2 regions of the Neobacillus terrisolis genome follow, and region 2 is predicted to be linked to the other one. Evidence: riboswitches for the same ligand, from Rfam matches in the RefSeq annotation. Region 2 holds a riboswitch; the other holds the start of a gene.
The links. Region 2 has a riboswitch for cobalamin ahead of ACI48O_RS01610 (HoxN/HupN/NixA family nickel/cobalt transporter). Riboswitches for the same ligand answer to the same signal wherever they lie in the genome.

Region 1: it holds a riboswitch for cobalamin, as region 2 does, so the genes downstream of both, ACI48O_RS02930 (prenyltransferase/squalene oxidase repeat-containing protein) here and ACI48O_RS01610 (HoxN/HupN/NixA family nickel/cobalt transporter) in region 2, are expected to answer to the same signal.

The regions. Positions count from the first base shown of each region.
Region 1 is NZ_JBKFGH010000004.1:167,222-179,189, forward strand. It holds gene menE (o-succinylbenzoate--CoA ligase) at 1-1,084, shown strand, start outside; gene ACI48O_RS02910 (group I truncated hemoglobin) at 1,189-1,551, shown strand; gene ACI48O_RS02915 (circularly permuted type 2 ATP-grasp protein) at 1,927-3,363, shown strand; gene ACI48O_RS02920 (alpha-E domain-containing protein) at 3,387-4,382, shown strand; gene ACI48O_RS02925 (transglutaminase family protein) at 4,379-5,251, shown strand; cobalamin riboswitch at 5,504-5,701, shown strand; gene ACI48O_RS02930 (prenyltransferase/squalene oxidase repeat-containing protein) at 5,841-7,088, shown strand; gene ACI48O_RS02935 (DUF4430 domain-containing protein) at 7,188-7,943, shown strand; gene ACI48O_RS02940 (energy-coupling factor transporter transmembrane component T) at 7,960-8,838, shown strand; gene ACI48O_RS02945 (ABC transporter ATP-binding protein) at 8,820-10,463, shown strand; gene ACI48O_RS02950 (ECF transporter S component) at 10,451-11,143, shown strand; gene ACI48O_RS02955 (helix-turn-helix domain-containing protein) at 11,619-11,960, shown strand.
Region 2 is NZ_JBKFGH010000002.1:247,769-259,736, forward strand. It holds gene cbiE (precorrin-6y C5,15-methyltransferase (decarboxylating) subunit CbiE) at 1-29, opposite strand, end outside; gene ACI48O_RS01585 (cobalt-precorrin-5B (C(1))-methyltransferase) at 13-1,131, opposite strand; gene ACI48O_RS01590 (precorrin-8X methylmutase) at 1,822-2,469, opposite strand; gene cobK (precorrin-6A reductase) at 2,505-3,278, opposite strand; gene ACI48O_RS01600 (sirohydrochlorin chelatase) at 3,275-4,309, opposite strand; gene cobJ (precorrin-3B C(17)-methyltransferase) at 4,352-5,965, opposite strand; gene ACI48O_RS01610 (HoxN/HupN/NixA family nickel/cobalt transporter) at 5,966-6,775, opposite strand; cobalamin riboswitch at 6,877-7,063, opposite strand; cobalamin riboswitch at 7,233-7,426, opposite strand; gene ACI48O_RS01615 (DUF3147 family protein) at 7,577-7,954, opposite strand; gene ACI48O_RS01620 (DUF3147 family protein) at 7,967-8,332, opposite strand; gene ACI48O_RS01625 (formate/nitrite transporter family protein) at 8,332-9,162, opposite strand; gene ACI48O_RS01630 (DMT family transporter) at 9,456-10,397, shown strand; gene ACI48O_RS01635 (hypothetical protein) at 10,511-11,086, opposite strand; gene phaQ (poly-beta-hydroxybutyrate-responsive repressor) at 11,067-11,507, opposite strand; gene ACI48O_RS01645 (alpha/beta fold hydrolase) at 11,668-11,968, shown strand, end outside.

The sequences.
Region 1 (11,968 bases), on a different contig from region 2:
TGCTGAAGAGGATGCAGCGCTAATTATTTATACGGGGGGAACGACGGGGAAGCCGAAAGGGGTAGTCCTTGCCCACCGCTCTATTCTGTTTAATGCGATCAATACGATCCTGAGTTGGAGTTTAACCGATCGAGATTGTACGTTAACGAGCATGCCTATGTTTCACACTGGAGGGCTAAATGTCCTGTCCCTTCCACTTTTATTGATGGGGGGGAAGGTGGTTATCACAGAAGCGTTCAGTCCGGTTAAATCGATTGAATTTATTAATGAATACAAGTGTACAATTGTTATCTTTGTGCCGACGATGTACCATATGCTTTTTGAAACAAAAGAGTTTCAAAATAGTTTTTTCCCTTCCATTAAAACCTTCCTTTCTGGAGGAGCACCTTGTCCATTGGAGGTTTATGAGGTTTTTAACAGAAAGGGAATTGCCTTTAAAGAAGGATACGGATTAACAGAGGCAGGACCAAATAACTTCTTCATTGATCCTGTCGTAGCCAATCAAAAAAGAGGTTCAGTGGGCAAGCCGATGCTTTTGAATACTATTAAGTTGGTTACGGATGATGGTCGTGAAGCGGAACCGAATGAAGTAGGTGAAATTATAATAAAAGGAAAGCATGTGTTTGATCATTATTGGAACAATACCCTGGCAACGGAGGAAGTATTTCAAGATGGGTGGCTCCATACAGGGGATTTAGCAAGAAAAGACGAGGAAGGATTTTTTTATATTGTCGGTCGAAAAAAAGATATGATTATTACTGGTGGAGAAAACGTGTATCCTCTCGAAATAGAGAATTGGCTGGGATCCCATTCAGATATCATCGAGGCGGCAATTATCGGAATACCTGACGAAAAATGGGGAGAGGTTGTAACAGCTTTTGTTGTTGCTAACTCAACGACAATCACAGCGGAACAATTAGTTTCTTTCTGTGAATATAAGCTTGGCAAATATAAAATCCCGAGGAAATTTATTTTTCTTCCTGAATTGCCGAAAACTCATGTTGGGAAAATTGATAAAAAGAGACTAAAAGAAATAGGAATTAAATTTTTAAATATGAATTCTACCAAGAATAACAATACATGAAAATAGACTGATTTCTTTAATAATGGAAAATAGTATAATTGAGAATAAAAACCAGATTTGTGTGGAAATCTTAAAATTGTAACCATTTAGAAGGGGGATAAAAAATGGAAGAGAATCTTTACGAAAAGCTAGGTGGGGAAGAATCTATTCAAAAGGTGGTAGACTATTTTTACAATGACCTCGTGTTAAAGGATGACAGAGTTAATCAATTCTTTGAACAAACTGATATGGAAAAACAACGAAGACACCAAGCTAAATTTATTAGCTTTGCCTTAGGTGGACCCAATCAATACACTGGACAATCGATGGCAAAGGCACATGAAGGAATGAACCTCCAGCCAGAACACTTTAATGCCATTGCTAATCATTTGCATGACGCCTTGGCGCATTATGGAGTAAGTGAAGCTGACATTGATCAAGCTTTAACGAAAGTAGCTTCATTACGGGATGACATTTTATATAAATAATTTTTATAAATAAAAATACATAAAATGCGGCTTTGGATTGAGTTCCAGGCCGTTTTTTTATTGTTTTTAAGGTAAAAGGCCAAAAGATCACAAAGAGCTCAACAGATAGCAGAATAGTAAAAAAACAATAAATTTACAGAATATTTAAATTTGAGACATTGACAACACCTGTTGGCGAGTGGTATCCTCATGTTAGAAAAACTTACATATTAAGTAAAATGATGTAACGCATAACAATCTATTCTGTAACCAATTGATATAAAAAAACTTTTTTTGTTTTATGTGATAGTATTTCTGACATAATTCGAGTTTTTATGACAAATCCTGATTATTTCCATTGGTTTACTTTAGAAAAAAGGATGAAGGAGGAACATCATGTTTTCAAACTATGAATTTGAACACACCTTTGATGAAATGATTAATGAGGAAGGGGAAATACGAACTCATTATGAACATGTTCATGACTTGATTAGCAAGATGAAAGGAAAAGAATTAGAAGAATTACAACAATCGATGCAATCTTACATGATGAAACAAGGTGTAACCTTTACTTTATATAATGGTGAGGAAGGCGATTCATTAGAACGGACCATTCCTGTAGATATCATTCCCAGGATCATCCCTGCAGATGAATGGAATATGATCGAAAAAGGAATAAAACAACGAGTGACGGCAATGAATCAATTTATTCGAGATATTTACCATGAACAAGTCATCCTCCGTGAGGGGATCATTCCTCGAAAAATGGTCATATCCAATCCATATTTTCTTCCAGAAATGATGGGGGTCAGTGTTCCAGGAGATATATATATTCCCCTTTCCGGAATAGATTTAATTAGAGATGAGTCAGGACAATATTTTGTCTTAGAGGATAACTTGAGAACTCCTTCCGGTTTGTCATATGTATTTAAAAATCGCTTTTGGATGCGCCGTCTTGTTAAGGATTTATTTTTTCAACATAAAGTTCGCCCAATTGAACATAGTTTAAATACATTTTTATCTGTATTGAGAAGCCTCTCTCCAAATAATAAAAAAGATCCAGTGGTTGTACTATTGACACCTGGCAGTTATAACTCCGCTTATTTTGAACATACATTTTTAGCGCAGCAAATGGGAATTCCCCTTGTTGAAGGTAAGGATTTAAAGGTAATGAATCAGAAGGTTTATATGAGGACGATGAAAGGACTTCAGCAAGTAGATGTTGTATATCGGCGTGTTGATGATGATTTTCTTGACCCGTTAAGCTTTCGTTCGGATTCTGTCTTAGGGGTTCCGGGGATAATGAATGCTTATCGTGCAGGCAATGTGGCGATTACTAATGCACCAGGTACAGGTATTGCAGATGACAAAGCAATCTACACCTATGTTCCTGACATGATTCGTTTTTATCTTAATGAAGAACCTATTTTAAGTAATATTCCTACTTATATATTATCTAGAAAAGATGACTATGATTATGTGTTATCGCATTTGTCTGAAATGGTTGTAAAAGAAACTTCATTATCAGGCGGGTACGGGATGTTGATTGGTCCAAGCTCCACCGAAAAGGAAATCGCAGATTTTAAAGAAAAAATAATAAAATCTCCTGAAAAATATATTGCACAACCAACTATTAATCTATCATGTGTTCCTTCATTGGTAAAAAACAATATTGAAGGAAGACACGTCGATCTAAGGCCTTTCGCCTTTATGGGAGATAAACAAATTGATGTTCTTCCAGGAGGATTAACAAGAGTGGCATTAAAAGAAGGCAGTCTTGTTGTTAATTCATCACAAGGCGGAGGAAGTAAAGATACTTGGGTACTATATTAAATTTATAGAAAGAAGTGGATAGTATGCTAAATCGTGTAGCTGAATCATTTTATTGGATAGGACGTTACACAGAGAGAATTGATTATACTGCTCGTTTGGTTGATGTTAATTTATATGCTCATCATAGATTGTTAGATAAGCAGAATCATGCTATTGATCTTGAGGGAAGAATGGCTGGTGTTTTATCAAATATCCCTTCTGAAGCACGAGGGAAAATAGATTTACAGCCAAGTAATCTTCTTAAATATATGACATTTGATCGTAATTATCGAAACTCAATATTAAATTGTCTTAGTATGGCAAGAGATAATGTCAGGTCCGTCAGACAATATGCTACTAATAGAATGTGGGATAAGATTAATACTTTTTATTTATGGTTATTAGGTCAAAAAGGTACAGAGCAAACCCCATTTCTTTTCTTTGAAAAAATTCGCAATGAGGTTTTGTTGTTTCAAAGTATTGCAGATTCTTCCATGCTTCATGAAATTGAATGGAGATTTATGCAAGCTGGTGAGCAATTAGAAAGAACCGAAAACGCTGTACGAATGATGCAGATGTTTCTATATTCTATTAATGGGGATACTTTGAAGGATATTTATGGTGATTATCATCGCTTGATCACGTTATTGGAAAGTGTAGATGGCTTTGAAACGTTTAGAAGAGTCCATAAAGATGAAGTGAAGCTGGATAAGGTGATTGAGTTTCTTTTTCTAAATCCAGTTTTCCCGGGTTCTGTTTATTATTCGCTATATGAACTGGAGGAAAATTTGAAAGGTTTGCAAATTGAATTTCAATTGGATCACTTAACAAAGGTAATTCGACAGGTTAATCGCTTGAGAGCGTTAATTTATCAATGTCTTGATTTAAAAGGAAAGACGTGTGAACAGCATCGTGACTTCCTTGCGAATATTGTTACTGGTTGTAACCAAATCGGCCAAGAAATAGAGAAGTGTTTTGTTTATGACAGAGAGGAAGAAGTAATAGAGAACTTACCCCGGAAGCTGGCTGAAATGGTATGAAATTGGAGATTTTTCATCAGACAATTTACACCTACAAAGAATCCGTGGAGGACAGTGTCAATGAAATCCGTTTGACACCCCGAACAGATTCCCGGCAATCATGTGTAAAGCATTTGCTTACGATTGCCCCGGATACCGAGTTATTTTCTTATCAGGACTATTTTGGAAATGTTGCTCATGCCTTTACTGTTAACAAACCACACCGAGAGCTTGTCATAAAATCTCACTCTTTGGTTGTTACCCATGAGACAGACCAAAATGTGTATAATCTTTTGCCTTTAAAAAAAGAAAAAGAAATTATCAAGAGTGAACCGTTTCAGAATACCTTTGCAGAATATTTAAATGGGACTTCTTATACATTTATCACCGAGGAAATTAAAAAATATGCAGCGACACTCCCTGATGTAGAATCTTCTGGGAGTGTCTACCAGCTATTAAGAGATATTTCAGAAACGATTTATTCATCGTTTATATATGACCCTAATGCAACACATGTTCATACGACAGTAGAGGAAACGGTAAAGCTTAGAAGGGGCGTTTGCCAGGACTTTGCGCACTTAATGAGTGCTGTTTGTCGGATTAAAGGGATACCGTCTCGATACATAAGTGGATATCATTTTATCGGAGATCTTCAAGGGGGGCACGCTGATTATAACCAAGCCTCACATGCATGGGTTGAAGCATATGTACCTGGAATCGGCTGGGTAGGTTTTGATCCAACCAATAACGGTCTGATTGATTGGCGATATGTGAAGGTTGGCCATGGCCGTGATTATCGAGATATTGTTCCAGTAAAAGGGATATACAAAGGGACCGCGAAACAAACATTGTCAGTGGAAGTGGATGTGAAAGTGGTAAAAGATGAATAACTAAGTTGTGCACAGCTATGGAAAAAAAACAAACCGCATTGAGATTAATGCGGTTTGTTTTATTTATGAATAATAGTGGGATACATTAAGCATACTTGGGATGTTGAAGTACGTCAACTTGTTTCATTCGACGGTTAACATTAAATGTCGAGTTGATTCAACATATTTTTTAAAAAATCAGAAAATACTACACAAAAAGTTAAAAAAGATATACAATGAAGTCGATAATTTGTATAATGAAAAATGATATTAAAATTAGATTCATAAACAGGTGCTAAAATCTTCTATAGATTACAGATTTAAAGCTTAATAGGGAAGTTTGGTGCAAGCCAACGCGGTCCCGCCACTGTAAATGGGAGCAACCTATAATTTGCCACTGTCGTTAAAGATGGGAAGGCATAGGGAGCAATGATCATGAGCCAGGAAACCTGCCTGTTTTTTTCACCAAATGCCTACGTGGATAGGAGGGTGTTAAGACAGGGACATATTTTTTGTTACTGCTTAACTTGCAAAGACCTCCTCCTAGTAATTTAGGGGGGTTTTTTTGTGTGGTAATTTTTAATACTTTAGGGAATGGAGAGTCGGAGAAATGAAAGTGAAAAGAAATACGAAAATTTTCCTTGTTTTATTAATGTTGTTGTCCATTTTTAAAGGAGGGTTTCAGACGACAGCGCATGCAGCTGAACAAGGAAACCTAATAAAAGAAAATCTTCAAAAATCTGTTAATATTGGTTCAGAATACTTGATAAATAATAAAGTATTTGAATGGGATGTAATTGTTGCTTTAAAAAAAGCTGGTAAAAAAGTTCCGGATACATATTTGTCAACTGTAACTCAAGAAGTAGTGGATAAAAAAGGGGAACTAAACAGTATTACCGATTATGAAGGATACTCAATGGGAATTTTAGCTGCTGGAGGCGATCCAACAAACATCTCTGGTTATAACCTTACCCAATCAATTTATGAAGGGGATGTAACTAGTGGAGGACAGTTATTAAATGGTGTTTATTCTGCACTTCTTGCACTAGATAGTGGAAATTTTGCTATTCCTGAAGATGCGGCTTGGAATCGAGAAAAGCTTATCAATGAATTAGTTGACAATCAATTTGAGGACGGAAGTTGGAGTTATAATTATCAAAAAAATAGTTGGTTCGATATTGATACCACTGCTCAAGCATTAACAGCATTGGCTCCTTATCAGGATCAAGATAAAGTTAAAGCTGCGGTAGACAAGGGATTATTATTTATTAAAAATCATCGTGAATTGTTGAAAAATAGTGGTTCTGCATCGGCTGTTATTGTGGCACTTTCAGCATTAGGCATTGATGCAAATAGCGCTGATTATGCTGTTGATGGGGTAGGTTTAGTAGAATATTTAATGACATTTCAAAATGATGATGGTGGATTTTTCTGGGGATTTATTAAAGATGGCGGGTGGAGTGAAGAAAGTGATTCCATTTCAACGAAATTTGCTTTCCCTGGACTTGTTGCTTACCAGCTATATTTAAACAATAGAGGTTCATTGTATAATTTACTGGTACCTGGTATGGATCCAGAACAACCAACAACACCAGAGCAACCAACAACACCGGAACAACCAGCAACACCAGAGCAACCAACAACACCAGAACAACCACAGCAAAGTAATCAACAAACTGAAACACCAAACACAGTAGTGAATCAAACACCAACTACAGCGGATGCCGCGAAAAATACAGCAGAAGGTCAGCTCCTTCCAAATACTGCAACAAATGGGTACAATACATTATCACTGGGATTATTGATTATGTTCTTAGGGTTGGGAATTTATATGATTGGAAAACGTAAACGGGCATAACATCAAGATGAATCCTCTTGTTTCTAACAGGAGGGTTCCTTTTTTCAATGAATATTTTTTATGTTAGATTTTATTAATGAACATTAGGAGGGAAGTAACATGCCCCAGCTATGGATATATACAAAATTAATGTTGGTAATAATACTTACCTTCAGTCTCTTTGGATGTGGGAATTCTGAAACAAATAAGGTGGATAGTCCAAAGGTAGAAAAATTTGAGCAGTCCAAGAAAGATAGTAAAGAGAAGAAATCAGAAGAATCAAAAGAAGATTCAAAGGAAGAATCAGACGAACAATCCACAGTCAATGAGAGTAATATGGATATAGAAAATGGCGCAAATGAACAAACGCAGTCAGAAGCAAATGTAGAAAGCAAACAATCAGCTTCAGCCGTGGTAAATAAAGCACCAACAACAACCTCTGATAATAGAACTAGTAATTCAAGTAATGTTACCGATAATACAACTACGAACCAGCAAACATCCAATACAAACAGTGGAACAGTTGCTCCAGCACAACCCGTGGAACCAACAAACCCTGAGCCAGTTAAACCAATCGTAACAATCTCTATTATTGGTCCAAGTGGTCATGGGACCATTATCGGTGAAACGAAGGAAACGATTGATGAAGGTGCGACGGTTTTTGATGTTCTTCTTCAAGTTACAAAAAAGAACGATATTTATGTAAAATATAGTGGGAGTGGTTCGAGAGCCTACGTGATTGGAATAAACAATATTGAAGCTAAAGGATCTAACGGTTGGATCTATAAATTAAATGGCACTTTAGTCATGCAGGGAGCTGGAGCCGTCAAGGTCAAGAACGGTGACCATATTGTATGGAGCTACACAAATAACTAATTGGAGGGGAGAGGTCATGAAAAAGCGCTTTGAGCGTTTTCATCCGCTCGTTTTGTTTAGTTATTATGTGGGTGTATTAGCTTTACTTATGCTATTGTTTCATCCAATTGTTTTAGTAGTTGGATTAGTAATTATTGTTATCTTTCATTTTATACAAGATCGCTGCAGAAGCTTGCGGCGATGGTTTTTTTTAATGGTATCAACAGGAGTTATCATTATTATACTGAACCCATTGTTCAATCAAAATGGAAGTCATGTTCTGTTTAATATTTTTAAACGGCAGTTTACTCTTGAAGCAACTATGTTCGGGGTAACAACCGCCTTATCGATAATGGGGGTAATTGCCATCTTTGTTTCCTATAATGAGGTCATGACCCCCAATAAAATTTTCTATTTGTTTTCAAAGCTCCTCCCGCAATTTGCAGTTTTATTGATGTTAACGCTGCGCTTTATTCCGCTGATGAAAAGACGACTGGAGGAAATCTCAGCGGTTCAAACAAGTAAAGGGCTATCTGTTAGGTCTGGTTCATGGAACAGTAGAGTAAAATCAGGCTTGTTATATGTACAAGTTCTCCTAACGTACTCACTTGAAGAAGCGATCCAAACGGCAGATTCGATGAAGGCTAGAGGCTACGGCCTGGGAACTCGTTCTACTTATGATTATTTTCGATTTAAAAAGGCTGATTTAACAGCTATCATCTATTTAGTTCTTTTCATGATATTAGCTTTATATGGCCGGTTTTTAGGGTATGGGTTTTTAACGATTTATCCGTTAATTGAAACGCTGAAATTATCCGTCATGGACACAGCGGTGTTTGGGGAATTCCTTCTATTTTTAGGATTCCCACTTTTTGTTGAAATTGGAGGGATGTTAAAATGGCGCAAATTGAACTGAAAAATGTCACATACTCCTACCCGGATGCACTTCATCCTGCACTTAACAATTTATCCCTCCAAATTGAAAAAGGGCAGTTTGTTGTACTTTTTGGATCGTCAGGAAGCGGAAAGAGTACCTTGTTGCGTTTATTGAAAAAGGAAATTAGACCCCATGGTAAATTTACTGGTGATATAGTAATAAATCATCGCTCCATTTCAGAATCGGATGGACCCGCTAGTGAAATTGGCTTCGTTTTTCAAGATCCGGAAAATCAGGTAGTAGCTGAAAACGTCCTGCAGGAAATTGTCTTTGGCCTTGAAAACATGGGACTTTCAACGACAGAAATGAGAAGTAGAGTGGCAGAAATGGTCCATTTCTTCGGAGCTGAGTCGTTATTAGAGCGGAAAACCTATGAGCTTTCAGGTGGAAAGAAGCAACAAATAAATTTAGCCTCGGTTTTATTAATGCAGCCGGATATCCTATTGCTCGATGAACCCACGGCACAGCTCGATCCTGTCAGTTCAAGAGAATTGTTGGATATGCTTGTCAGACTAAACGAAGAGTTTGGCATTACCATTATTGTTGCTGAACATAGATTAGAAGAATTTTTTACAATTTCCGATAAAATTGTAATGCTGGATCAGGGAGAGATCACGCACGTTGGGGAGCCGAAGCAGATTATGAAAATGCTATGGGATTCTCCTAATCGTGTTTTTGTTCCAAGCATTCCTGCACTCTATTTAAGTGCAGAAAACACAGGGGACCATGCTTTTCCACCGTTAACAGTTAAGGAAGGAAAACGTTGGATTCAGCAAATCAATCTTATTGAACCAAAAGCCACATCTTCACCGTTGGTTAAAAATCACAATGAAATATTATTCCATATCAAAAATCTTTCTTTTTTATATAACAGAGATGATGACATGGTTATAAAGGACTTGGAATTCTCCTTAAATAAAGGAGAAACATATGCATTATTAGGAGGAAATGGCTCAGGGAAATCGACACTCTTAAAGTTGATTTGTGGAATGCTCAAGCCAGCAGCTGGAAAAGTATTTTTTCATGAAAAGCCATTAAAAGCTTGGGGGAAAAACGAATTAGTAAAAAGAATTGGCTATCTCCCACAAAATCCTAAACTCTTTTTTATACAGGATTCAGTAGAAAAAGAAATTCACGATACGATGAAACAATGGGGCATAACGGATCAGCATCTAGTTGATGATCTTTTAAAATCACTTGGAATTTTGCACCTCCAACATCAGCATCCTTATGATCTTAGCGGCGGAGAACTTCAAAAGGCAGCATTAGCCTGTTTGTTGTTGAGAAAACCCGAAGTTCTATTGCTTGATGAACCAACTAAGGGACTTGATCCGGTGTCTAAAGCAAATTTGGGCTCTATTCTTTTAAATCTACAAGCTGACGGAGTTACCATCGTCATGTCCACCCATGATATTGAATTTGCAGCAAAGCACGCCACGAAGTGTGGCATGATGTTTCAGGGGCAAATTACATCAGAAGGGCTGCCGAACCAATTTTTTAAAGGGAACTTCTTTTATACAACAATGATTCAAAGATTATTTCACCATGTACCTAATAGTAGTATTATGACGCTTGAGGAGGCCGTTCGTGTATGCAACACATAAGGGCATTAGGAAAAATAGGTCTGCCAATTGTTGCGTTAATCCTACTTGGTCTTACAATATGGTGGGGAGAAAACTATTTTTTAATTAGCATTGGAATAATTGCTTCAGCTATTCTTTTGATTCTTACCCGCTTTGAAAATAGAAAAATCGAAGCGAGAGAGCTAGTCCTCATAGCAGTTTTGGCTTCGATTGCCGCGGTCGGGCGCATTCCGTTTGCCAGCCTTCCAAGTGTCCAGCCAACCACGTTTATCATTATGATCTCAGGCCTCGTGTTTGGTGCTGAAAGTGGCTTTATCATTGGAGCTGTTGCAGCACTTGCATCAAACATGATCCTCGGTCAAGGTCCTTGGACTCCTTGGCAGATGGTAGCTTGGGGCTTGGTCGGATTCAGTGCCGGTTTGCTGGGAAGAACGAAATTCTTGAAGTCTACATGGGGAAAAATTGTTTTCGGTGTAGTGTGGGGATTTTTGTTTGGTTGGATTATGAACGTGTGGGGAATTCTCTCATTAAGTCAATATGGAAACGTAATTGATATGAATGCCGTACTCACATATTTTGCTGGTAGTGCTCTATTTGATTTCATGCATGCGGTTTCCAATACAGTCTTTTTTGTCTTATTTGGGAAAAAGTGGATTGCTGTTTTAAGCCGTTTTAAGAGGAAATATGGATTGATGGAATAACACGAAAATAGTCAGATTAAACTGCAGGGTTGTCGGGGGATCTCGACAACCCTGCAGTTTATGTAATAATTTTTAGATTTTTAAAGTCTTAGATTGAATTGACACCCCCTTAATTAGGTGATACTTTATAAGTACAAATTGTTCTTTATATAGAAACGGTGTTCAATGTGAATTATTTAAAAAAGTGGTATGACAATAATGATGAAAGGAGAGAAAATAGCTAATCTCCTTAAAGGAAATTGTCTTTTTTTTTTTTTTTTTGAAAAAACGTTCTCAAAAGAGAACGAATCCCTTCTGATTTCCTCTGCAGATTTAATTTCTTTTTCGAAATAATCAATTAAGTCTTTGATGATTTGATTTGTTACATCACTAATCTAATTCGTATAAAAAATCAAAAATACACGACCTATTACAAATCCTTGTGAAAATTATAAATACTTGAGATTTATAAAATAATTCAAACGAGGTAGATTGAATGATTGGAAAAAATATAAATGAGTTTCGAAAAAAAAAGGGGCTTACCCTATCTGAACTTGCTGATAGAGCTCAAATTTCAAAATCTTATTTAAGTAACATAGAAAGAAACTTAAATCAAAATCCCTCTATTAAGGTAATAAAAAAAATTGGAAAGGTTCTTGATGTTGATCTTAAAACGTTGCTTATAACTGGTGAATGCACTCAGTCAGAAACACATTTTGACAATGAATGGCTTGATTTCATAAAAGAGATAAAAGATTTAGAAATTGAGAAGGAACAAATTAAAGAATTCAAAACCATTGTTGATTATATAAAATGGAAAAATCAAAACGGAGGGTGAAAGTGAAT
Region 2 (11,968 bases):
ATCCCAATTAATTTAATTGCTTTCGTCATTTCGGACAGCCTCCCCTAAAAACTCTCCCTTTAGTGTATAAAGAGAAGTGCTTACTTCGATGCCGCCGCCAACCTCGCGGAGCGCAGCCAGACAGCAATAATCACAAAGGTTTGCAAAAAACGGTTGCAATCCTGCTGCCAACATCATATCGCCAACCTGTGAAGCCGTATTCGCTTCGAGGATTTGTTTGGTGACTTCCTTGGCAGCCCCAGCCTCTTCAGCAATTTTAGCCAAAAAAGAAAAATCGACCGGCGCGCTTTTCGAGTGGACCATCATCACCCCTTGTGCCACCTTTGAAAACTTGCCCATCATCCCGACCATGGACACTTTTTTCACCCCAAGCCGTTTGCACTGCTTCAGGGTAAAACCAACAAAATCCCCCATTTCAATAAAAGCCTCTTCTGGGAGTTGAGGATATTGTCTCATTCCATATTTTTCACTGCGCCCGCCTGTGGTGATAACGACATGGTCACAGCCGCTGGCACGAGCCACGTTTAAGGCTTGAACGATACTTGCTTTATAGGCAGACGTCGAAAATGGGACCACGATTCCGCGCGTCCCTAAAATCGAAATACCACCGATAATTCCCAAGCGGCCATTTAACGTTTTTTTGGCGATTTCCTCTCCGTCCGGAACTGAAATCACGATACTGATACCGTTGTTGGTGCCGAATTCCTTTAGCAATTCCTCGGCAGTCTCCGTAATCATTTTTCGGGGGACAGGATTAATTGCTGCTTCACCCACAGGGACCGGTAATCCTTCTTTCGTGACACGTCCGACACCAACGCCGCCATCTAGTGTAGTGCCGGGTTGGTCTGACCATGTCACCGTTGCGATTATTTCCGCTCCATGCGTGGCGTCCGGATCATCTCCACCGTCCTTGATTACCGTTGCTTGTGCTTTTGTTTCGTATACTTCACAGTTTTCAATTTGAAAAGTAGCAAACCGGCCCACTGGAAGGAAAATCGTTGCTTCCGTTTGTCTTTCTCCGGTGAGCAAAGCAGTGAGCGCGGCCTTTGCCGCAGCCGTTGCGCACGCTCCTGTTGTATAGCCTTGTCTTAATTTTTTTTGTTGATTAGTGTCATGGACTTCTTCGGACATGATTACCTTGATTCCTCGCTTGGTTCTATGTCGTTTTTTTCAACTCTTATTTAAATGCCTGTGCAATGTAAAAACCTGTGAGCATTACCACTTTTCTTTAGGCATTCTGGGGTAGGATCATGTGCTGATCGTTCCCAGTTTCCTGATTTTTGTGCCTTCTCGGGCACGACCACGCGATGATCATTCCCGTCTTCCTGCTTTTTGCGCCTTTTCGGGCACGATCACGCGCTGATCGTTCCCGTCAGCTCAACTTTTCCGCCTCCACGGGCACATTCACGCGCTGATTGTTCCCTTCTTCCCCATTTTTTCGCCTTCACGGGCACATTCACGCTCTGATCGTTCCCGGCTTCCTCATTTTTTCGCTTCCTCGGGCACATTCACGCGTTGATCGTTCCGGTCAACTCACTTTTTCTTCCTCCACGGGCACATTCACGCGCTGATTGTTCCCGTTAACTCACTTTTTCCGCCTCCACGGGCACATTCACGCGCTGATCGTTCCCGACTACTCACTTTTTCTGCCTCCACGGGCACATTCACGCTCTGATCGTTCCCGTCTTCCTCATTTTTTCGCTTCCTCGGGCACATTCACGCGCTGATCGTTCCCGTCTTCCCCATTTTTCCGCCTCCACGGGCACAATCAAACAGTTCAACCCCTCATAAGCATAAGAACCAACTTTCTCCAATAATCCACTACACCTGTTCAGCAAGCAGTGTTATCGCATTTAGCGCAGCAACCGTTACCGTGCTGCCACCCTTTCGTCCAACATTGGTGATGAACGGAATATTAAGCTTGGCCAGTTCTTCCTTTGATTCCGCCGCAGAAACAAATCCAACCGGAAGACCAATGACCAATCCTGGCTTTGCTTCACCTTCTTTTACAAGACGAATTAATTCTAATAAAGCAGTAGGCGCGTTCCCGATTGCAAAAATTCCGCCGTCTGCTTCACGAATTGCTTTTCTCATCGAGATAATCGCGCGAGTAGTATTCAAACGCTTCGCTTCCTCAACAACATCCGGGTCTGATATATATACCTTCACTTCGCCGCCGTATTTTTCGATTCTTGCTTTGTTTACGCCGCTTTGAATCATTTGCACATCTGCAACGACTTGTTTACCACTGCGAATCGCGTTAATTCCTGCTTCAATTGCATCCCGATGAAATAATAAACTTTTTCCTAATTCAAAATCGGCCGAAGCATGAATAACCCGTTGCGCAACCTTGTATTGTTCAGGAGTAAACGGATGTTCCCCCACCTCTTCATCAATCATTTGAAAACTTACTGTTTCGATTTGTTGCGGTTGAATTGTTACTGGTTTAAACTCTGTACGGAAATCCATACTAATACCCATCTCCCTGTTCAAAAATTTTTCTATTAAGTGCAGGATAATAAAGCAGTTTTTAAAGCTATCAACACACCTGAAAAATCACGGTAAACCTGACCATAATTTATCACCGGCCGACTAATCAGAATGGTTTCAATCCCCAATTCCTGTGCCGCTGCGATCTTCTCGTCTACCGAACCAATTTGTCCGCTCTCTTTTGTAACCATCAAAGTAACGCCATATTGCTTATATAGGGCCTTATCGAACTCTTTCGTAAAAGGCCCCTGGATGGCAATGATATTCTTTTGAGGAAGCCCCAGACTTTCACATTTTTCAAGATTATCAATTCTAGGTAACATCCGTGCGATGAGCCTCACATCCGGGATTCCTAACAATTTTTCGGTAAAAATTTGGAGTGTTTTACTGCCGGTTGTCAGCATGATCACACCCTTTTTGCGAGCGGCAGCCTCTGCTGCTTCCTCGTAGCTTTCTACAACTGTTAGTTTTTCATATTGATAGACCTGGGACTCACGCTCATAACGAATGTAAGGAACGCCAGCGTTTTCCGCAGCGCTCATTGCATTTCGAGATGCTTCTTCCGCAAACGGGTGACTGGCATCGACGACAGCCTGCACTGCCTTTTCCTCTATGAAACTAGTCATTTCCACTGCCGTTAATCGACCAACTCGCACATCGATTCCCACCTGTTGCAGTTCCTTCGCTGCATTTTCTGTTACAACCGTGGCGATGAGCGGGTAGCCCGCTTCTTTTATTTTTAATGCAAGATTCCGAGCATCACTTGTTCCAGCCAGAACGAGAATCATGATGGCTGACCTGCCTTTTCCTTTTGGGAATGCTCGTGATGATCATCTGTATGATTGTGATCGTGGTGAGCATGGACATGACCATCGAGATGATCGTGGTCATGATGATGCCCATGATCGTGCCCCTGGCCATGATGATGTTCGTGATCATGATCGTGCTCGTGCCCGTGCCCATGATGATGCCCATGGTCATGATCGTGGTCATGATCGTGGTGATGATGATGTATGTGCTCCATCACGCCAAGACGATATTGACATGTATCGCAGTTCATTTTCACTTCATCCTTAAGCGCCTCATCGACTCGATCCATTAAAATCGTTTCTAATTTTGGATGAAAGCCGAAATAACCAGCCAGCTTGAATTCAATTCCAGGATATTTACCTTCAAAGTCAGAGATCATATTCTCAAGACGCTTGATTAAGATACCGGTGAACAAAAAATATGGTAAGATCACTACTTTTTTTGCCCCCAGGCGGATGCAGCGATCAATCCCTTCATCGACAAGCGGGTTCGTTACACCCATAAAAGCCGATTCTACGAAGTTATATTTTGTTTTTTCCCATAAAAGCCTTGCCATTTTGTACAAATCGCTATTGGCATCCGGATCACTCCCGCCTCGGCCCAATAATAAAATGGCCGTATCCTCTCCGGGACTGTCCACATCTTCCCCAATTTCCGCCAACCTTGTGGTAAGAATGGAAATGTTCTCTTCATGGATTCCAATCGGTCTGCCGTACGTGAATCCGACATGAGGATATTTTTGACGAGCCTCATCGATTGCTGCTGGGATGTGTATTTTTGAATGCCCTGCCGGTAAAAGCATGATCGGAATCACAACAATGTGGCTGGCCCCTTTTCCAACACAATTATCAATTCCCTGATTCACATTCGGGAGTTCAAACTCTAAAAAACATGTTTCGACTAGTAATGAAGAGTCCATCTGCTCCTTCATCTTCGCGATAAACTGTCGAACCTGATCGTTTCCTTCCTGATCCCTGCTTCCATGCCCAACAAATAAAATTGACTGCATTGTAGTTCCTCCCCTTATGTATATCTGATTGTTCGTAAACGTTTAATCACCACATGCAGCTGCTTCGACTTCCAGCTTTGGTGTAATATCCTGGTACACGAAACCCTGCACTTGTTTTACACGCTTAAAGAATTTGTAGAAGCGCTCATTTGGATATCCCAAGTCCTTATAATCTTGAATAATATTCTCGACAATGCTGACGATTTGTTCCGGTGCAATCCCTTCTGCTACTATTTGCCCGGGATGACCATTGCGGCCTACTGTTTTCCCGCCTAAAAATAAATCAAATGCACCTTTGCGATAAACAATGCCAATATCCTCTTTTACCGCTCCATAACATGCCATTCCACACCCGTTAAAACCAAGCTTAAGCTCCTTCGGAAGCTCCATCCCGCCAAGCCTGCTCTCAAGTTCCTCCGCGTAAGGAATACTATCCTTCTTGTCACCATCACAGAAATCACAAGCCTTTATCGTCAAGACATCCCCGACAGGTGCTAAGCTAAATCCTGCTTCAGCCAATCTTTCAATTACCTCGTTCGGATTATAAGTCGGAATTTGCAATTTTAAATGATGATCCTGCGTGTACTCCATGATTCCGTTCTCACCAACTACCTCTGCCAAAACTATCATTTGTCTAGCAGTAAATTTCTTATTGGCAACACCAGGGCTTACGGCCAATTCAAAAATGGTTTCCATGTCTTGCGGCGACACGTTCTGTTGAAACGGCTCCACATTTTCGCCATTCACCATTTTCAAAGCAAGTTCGGCCATTTCCCGGAAGGAAAGCTCCTCGTTATTGGTCGCTTGCAATACTGGTGCTGGATTTACTTGCTCAAGTGCCCACGGCTCGGCTTCCTTTTGCAAACGCTGGTGGAGCTTGAGCGGTTGCTCAGTTTGATTCAACGTATATTTCCGTTGATAGCCTCGCGGGGTAATCATTAAATCGTCATATAGAAACGTAGAGGAGTTCCCGATAATAACGGTCGTTAACATCCCGATCTCATGATTGAGCATTTCCTTTAAATTTGTGACGACAACCTGCTCACGGTCGCGGTAGGCACTTTTAACTAAGCCAACCGGGGTGTCAGGTGAACGATACTTCAACAGAATCTGTTGAGCCTCAGCAATTTGCCGTGTTCTACGGCCACTTTTCGGATTATAAAGGGCAATGACAAAATCTGTTTTTGCTGCTGCGTCAATTCGGCTTTCAATCAAATTCCACGGTGTTAAATGGTCACTTAAGCTGATCGTACAAGCATCGTGCATGACTGGAGCCCCTAGTAATGACGCACAAGAATTAATCGCGGAAATACCAGGGATGATTTCTACCTCAACACCGGTTTCTTTTTTCCAGCCCTTCTCAATCAGTACCTCGTAAATAAGACCGGCCATCCCATAAACACCGGCATCACCACTCGAGATAACCGCCACCTTATTGCCTCGCTCCGCTTGCTTAACAGCTTCTTGAGCCCGGCTCACTTCTTCAGTCATACCGGTACTAATAATCTCTTGATCTGTTAATAATCCTTCAATTAAGTCAACATACGTTTTATAACCGATTACCATATTACTTTCTTGAATGGCCTCTCTAGCTCTTTCTGTAACATGCGCAAAACTTCCCGGCCCAAATCCAATAACGAGCAGTTTCCCCTTCATCTAAATTCCACCTTTCAATATTTCAACGAGCATGGTGATTCCAAGCACTAAGCTGTAAATTCCAGTAACTAAACCAAGTAAAAGAAATAAGGATTTTCTTAATCGAGCCTTCATAAAACCCCAAGTAAGCAGGAAGGCGATTAGAACAGTTGAAATTAACAACCCGACCACAAACAAAATCAATTGAACGGTGGCTGCCGCAAAAGTATGATCTCCGGTAACATTGGTGAGGATCGTAATTTGCGTCGGACTTTCAACCCCTATTCCATGAATAACACCGATAATAAAAGCACTAATGATTCCGAGGTGCAAAGGGGTTAACCGTTTTTCAATCCCTTTTAGGTTTGTTTTTTCAGCACATTTTGCTAGAAAAAGAAAAATGATTTGCAAGCGGCTTTTATACTCGTACCCTTCTTTTTGTTGGAAGAGTGAATACATCATATATCCACCTAGAATCACAAGCGTGACCCCTACCAATAGTTCCATTTTTTGCCTGGTTTGTTCAGACATCTCTAATCCAAGGTAAATGGAAATAAATCCAATCGTAAGGACAATCGTGCCATGCCCTAATGCATACATCATCCCAAGTGATAGCTGCTTTCTTTTCTTCTTTTCACTGCCGACCATATCAGCAATTGCTGCAACATGATCCCCATCCATCCCATGGCGCATCCCAATCAAAATCGCTAATAGTGAATAAGTATATAATTCGATGAAAATCCTCCCCTTTTCGCTTACGTCGTTTTCAAATCGCTGTGTTGGACTTGCCAGTTGATTTCCGCTCCAATCAACAAGTGAATAAAAATCCAAATAAAAACACCCCTGATCAGCAGGGGTGCGTAATAAATACATGGCAAAGTTGCCAAAAAAGCATTTTATCAGCACTTCCCACCCATAAGCCCGTAGGTTTTAGAAGTGTCTAGGTTAAGGCAGGTCTCCTGACTATGGTTCATTGTTCCAATGCGTCTTCCCAATTGTTCTTAGTGACAAATGCAATGGAACTCCCCAATACAGTGGCGGGTACCGTGACGGAATTTAACCGTTCTTCCCTTTTCACGCAATCTATGAATTTTGCGCACCTTTTCCTAAACGATATGTAGTTTTTGTTAGTCATTTTCGGTTCTATTAGAAGTGAAAGCGCAGTTGAACCATGTTAAAACGTAAAAAAATCCGTCCAGCAACGCCTGGACGGATTAATATAAACGAAAACAATCAAAGAGACTCTTTAGGTGCTTCCGTTTCACGTTCTCCATCCCCGAAGAAGCTGAAACTAGTTTCAATTAAGATTGGTCTCCTGACTCGTGTATCTTCCTACTACAGGACCTTCCCGTAAACACTATTTCTTGATAGTGTTAAACAGTGGTTCTCCTGGTTCGTCCACACATACAGTTGCGGGGGCAGTTCCGGTTTTTCACCTGATTCCCTATTAAGCCACATGGCACCTTAATTGACTACTATATTAAATTATTATTTACATTTACACATTCCACATAGAACTAATAAACATATTATCTTAATTTTCTTCATATTTCAACATTAAAATATAACAAATGTCACTTCAACACAGCAAAGCGGCGGGGGACAGTCCCCCGCCGCTTTGCTGTGTTGAAGTTATTGTACAGCTCTTCTGATTTCCCGGGTTTTTATTTTTTCCCTTAAAGAGGCAACCGCAATCGAGCTTATAAGCCATAACAGAAGGCCTAAAATAATGCTCATGACCCAATCATGACTTGTTTGCAGAACGAGTAAAACAGTTGCCACACAAATAACTCCACCAATCATACCAAAAACCGAACCGTTTGCAATTTTACCTGCTTTCTTTGAACCCGATGCGAGTCCGACCATAAACACCGCTGTTAGCATGACAGCCGGAAACGCAGCAAAGATCCCCGCAAGTAATTCCCAAGGTGATAATACCGTGACTAAGTAGCTTAACATGACCGCTGTTCCGCCTAGTAAAAAACGAATCAATAATTCCTGCTTATTCATATTATCCACCTTTTAAAATATATAGGATGTAACGAAAACAACGATGATTGATACCGCAAACCAACAAATAACCGTTTGCACTAGACCTAATTTCCAGCCATGCTTCGGTAATAAATACCCTGCAATGATGGCCACAAGAATATTAACTCCCATCCCAATCATGGCGCCTTTTGACAATATAACCCAATGACTTATTAACTCTTCACCATTAAAATCCAACCGTGATGTTAGTAAAGCTGCCAAGTATACTGCCGGAAATGCCGCAAAGATTCCCCCTGCTCTTTCGCCCAGCTTTCTTGCCACAATAGTGGCGGCAACTACAGCTGATCCACCTAAAAGGAATCTTATTAACAAGGCACCAATTGAGATCTCCGTCACTACATTCCGCCTCTTTTCATCATAGCAACATTTGATTTATGAGCTGGAGTTTCTGTTAACACAAGATTTTTTTTATAAGCATGGTAATAAGCAAGAGCGACAAAAACAGAGCCACCCACTGCATTTCCTAAGAATACAGGTACAAAATTATGAAGGTATTCAAGCCATGTAAAGTGGCCGGCAAAAATGGCTGCTGGAATAACAAACATATTCGCAACAACGTGTTGGAATCCGATTGCCACAAAGGTCATTGTTGGAAACCAAATGCCCAATATCTTCCCTGTCATATCTTCTGAACCATAAGATAACCACACAGCAAGTGCTACCAACCAGTTGCAGCCAATTCCGGATAAGAAGGCTTGTATGAAAGTAGCTTCTAATTTATGTTCAGCAATAAAAATCGTTTTTTCAAGAAAAGGTCCTGTTTCTGTTAAACCTACAACATGTCCGAATACATAAGCTACAAATACTGCCCCAATAAAATTACTAATCGTAATAATCGACCAATTGGCAATCAGCTGCTTAAAACTTATTTTCCGAGCTAACCAGGCAAGTGGAACGGCCATCATATTTCCCGTTAATAGCTCGCCACCAGCAATTAATGTTAACACGAGTCCAATTGGAAACAGTGATGCCCCTAAAATAGTGCTGATTCCCGCAATGTCTCCGGTAAGCGGTGCAGTTACACGAATAAACAGCAAATAGCCCAATGAAATAAACGCCCCTGCTTGAAAACCTAATATGATTGATTTAAGTAATGAGTACTTTGTTTTTTTTGTTCCTGTTTCAACAGTAATATTAGCAATTTGTTCAGGCTTAAAAAAAGCCATGGTGATCATTCCCTTTCGACGAACAAAAATAATAGAAAAATAGTAAAATGTGAAGTTCGTCACAACTAAATCTTTTCCTTACCTATTTTAACGCATCTTTTCACACTAACCTTGTGAACTTTTTTCAAATGTTTTTGTAACGCTTTCATTGGTATTTCTAATAATATTTACCATCTAACTACAAGAAAAAGCGTTCTCATTTTATTTGGAACATCATTTCCAGATATTTTATTACCATATTAATTTTATTTGTATTACAATAAAACGTATTACTTTTTATAAAATTGAAAGAAGTGGAAGCATTGGCAGCTCGTCAAAAAAAATTAATCTATCTCACCTTAACTCTCGTCATGTTGGCATGGGGATTGAATGTTATTGCAACGAAGCTAATTGTCACTACCTTTATGCCAGTAACCATCACTGCTTTTCGAATATTTACTGCAGGAGTTTGTGTATTCGTCATCCTATTCTTTACAAGAAAAATTCGAATCCCGACAAAACGAGAATTACTGTTTATTCTGCTCGGCGGCTTCTTTAATGTGGTAGGACATCATTATTTTTTATCTATTGGACTTAGAAATACATCTGCTTCCAATGGTGGCCTTATTCTTGGAATGGGACCCTTATTAATTACCATTCTAGCCATTCTATTTCTAGGCAGTTCCGTCACGATGGCTCAAGTGGTGGGCATTGTCCTTGGTTTTTCAGGAGTCGCATTTGTAGTGTTGAAAAATGGAAATATTAGTGCGGTTTCACTTGGAGATTTGTATGTATTTATTTCAATTCTTTCGCAGGCGATCAGCTTTATTTTTATAAGTAAAATAGCCCGTTCATTGGACCCAAGATTAATGACGGGATACATGCTGTTATTTGGCTCAGTCATATTATTTATTATTAGCTTGATAGTGGAACCGGACGGATTAACAAGCTTGGCTCAAGGGTCATTCAACATCTGGGTTGTGTTTTTTGCATCAGCATTTATTGCAACAGCCGTAGGTCACATGGTATATAATTTTGCGGTTGGAGAAATCGGGGCAGCGGAGACTTCCATTTTTATCAACTTAAATCCCTTTTTTGCATTGATTGGTGCGGTAATCTTTTTAGGAGAAGAAATCGTTCCGACACAGATTATCGGCTTCATTCTCATCATCGCGGGCGTCATCATCGGCTCAGACATCTGGAAGGAAATGATGAAGAAATCCAAACTTAGAAAAGAAAAGCATTTAAGTGCTTAAAGATAATTAGCTAGGTGCCGTTGATTCGGAGACCAAATACCCTTTAAAACAAATAGGTGCCTGCCCCTGGTCACGTTACCAAGCTAACGTGCTGAGGGTCAGACACCTTGTTTTTATTTTGCGCTAATAAGCACCTTAACACTTTCTTCAAAGCGGTTCACAAATTGTTTTTGACTTGCACGGGCTAGTTTAAAGTATTCGTTCGTAACCTTTTGCCATCCGTTAAGTCTTTCACGTGAATAATGAACATAAGATTCACTATTTTCTTCAATGCTCTTTTCAAAGCGGTCAAACAAATCAAAAGTTGATTTAATTGGGGTAAGCGCAATTTCTTCTAATCGAGTAGATACGTCATTGAATTGATTGGTAAACTCGACACCACCCGCTTCGTTTGAAACTGGGAAATTATTTGAAATTTCTTTTACAATCTCATCATTCGTCTTTTTAGACTCGCGATATAAGCTGTTAAGTGATTTTCTGAATTCCTGATTTAATTTAATAACCTCTTTTAGCGAATTTAAGAAGGCATCTTCACGCTCTTCACGAAATTGTTTAGAACGCTCTAGGCTTTGTTCATACTGATCCCAAACTGTATCAACAAATAAATCAACTACATTTGTATCTTCGTTCGGCTCAACCTTTTTTTGGGCTGCTTTTAATACAACTTGTTCACTCTTTTTCGGATTCATTATTCTTTCTCCCCTTGTCCGCTTTTTTTTCTCTATTGGATCCTTCGTTTATAAAAGAAGGGATATAGAGCTCGAGAAAACTTGAATACATGTTAAAAAATTGATTTAGCATCGTTTGGTAGCTTTCCAATTGATTTGCATACCCCTTTAAATAGGAAACTCCCACGTCTGTAATCGTATAACGTCTTTTAGCAGGACCCGCACCTGTTGTATCCCACTCTGATTGAACTAAATTTTCTTTCTCAAGTTGGCGCAATAGTCGATATAAATTCCCTTGGTCAATCGTATGAAAGCCGAATGCTTGCAGCTTCTGGCTTATCTCGTATCCGTGAAGCGACATCCTGCTGAGAAGTAATAAAATAAAAGGCATTACAAAGTTTTTCGAAGGCTGAATGGATTGGGTTTCATTATTCTTTGTCAAGTGCTTTCCACCTCCACTTGTCTATATATGTATTTTACACCTATGGGTAATTTTGTGTCAATTAAGCATATATATAAATTAATAATATTTTTTCTAATTGATTACGATTCACCTGCGATGGGAATAAGGTGTACTAAAAACAAGTTGGAGGGATAAACAAGTGGGAAATTTCCTGATTAGTCGTTCCGGAATTCCTTTTTTACGCCTTGGTGCCGGTGAGCCTCTGATCCTTATTCACGGTTTAGGAGAAATGAAAGAAGGCTGGAACAATCAGTTCGAGCTAGCTGACCAATATGATCTCATTATCCCGGATCTCCGTGGACATGGGGATCACAAAAATACAGAAGGGATCTCCATCCACAATTTCGCACGTGACATCATTCATTTACTTAAAGAACTTAATATTGAAAACGCTCACATTTGCGGTCTATCAATGGGAGGGCTTGTCGCCCAAGAAATAT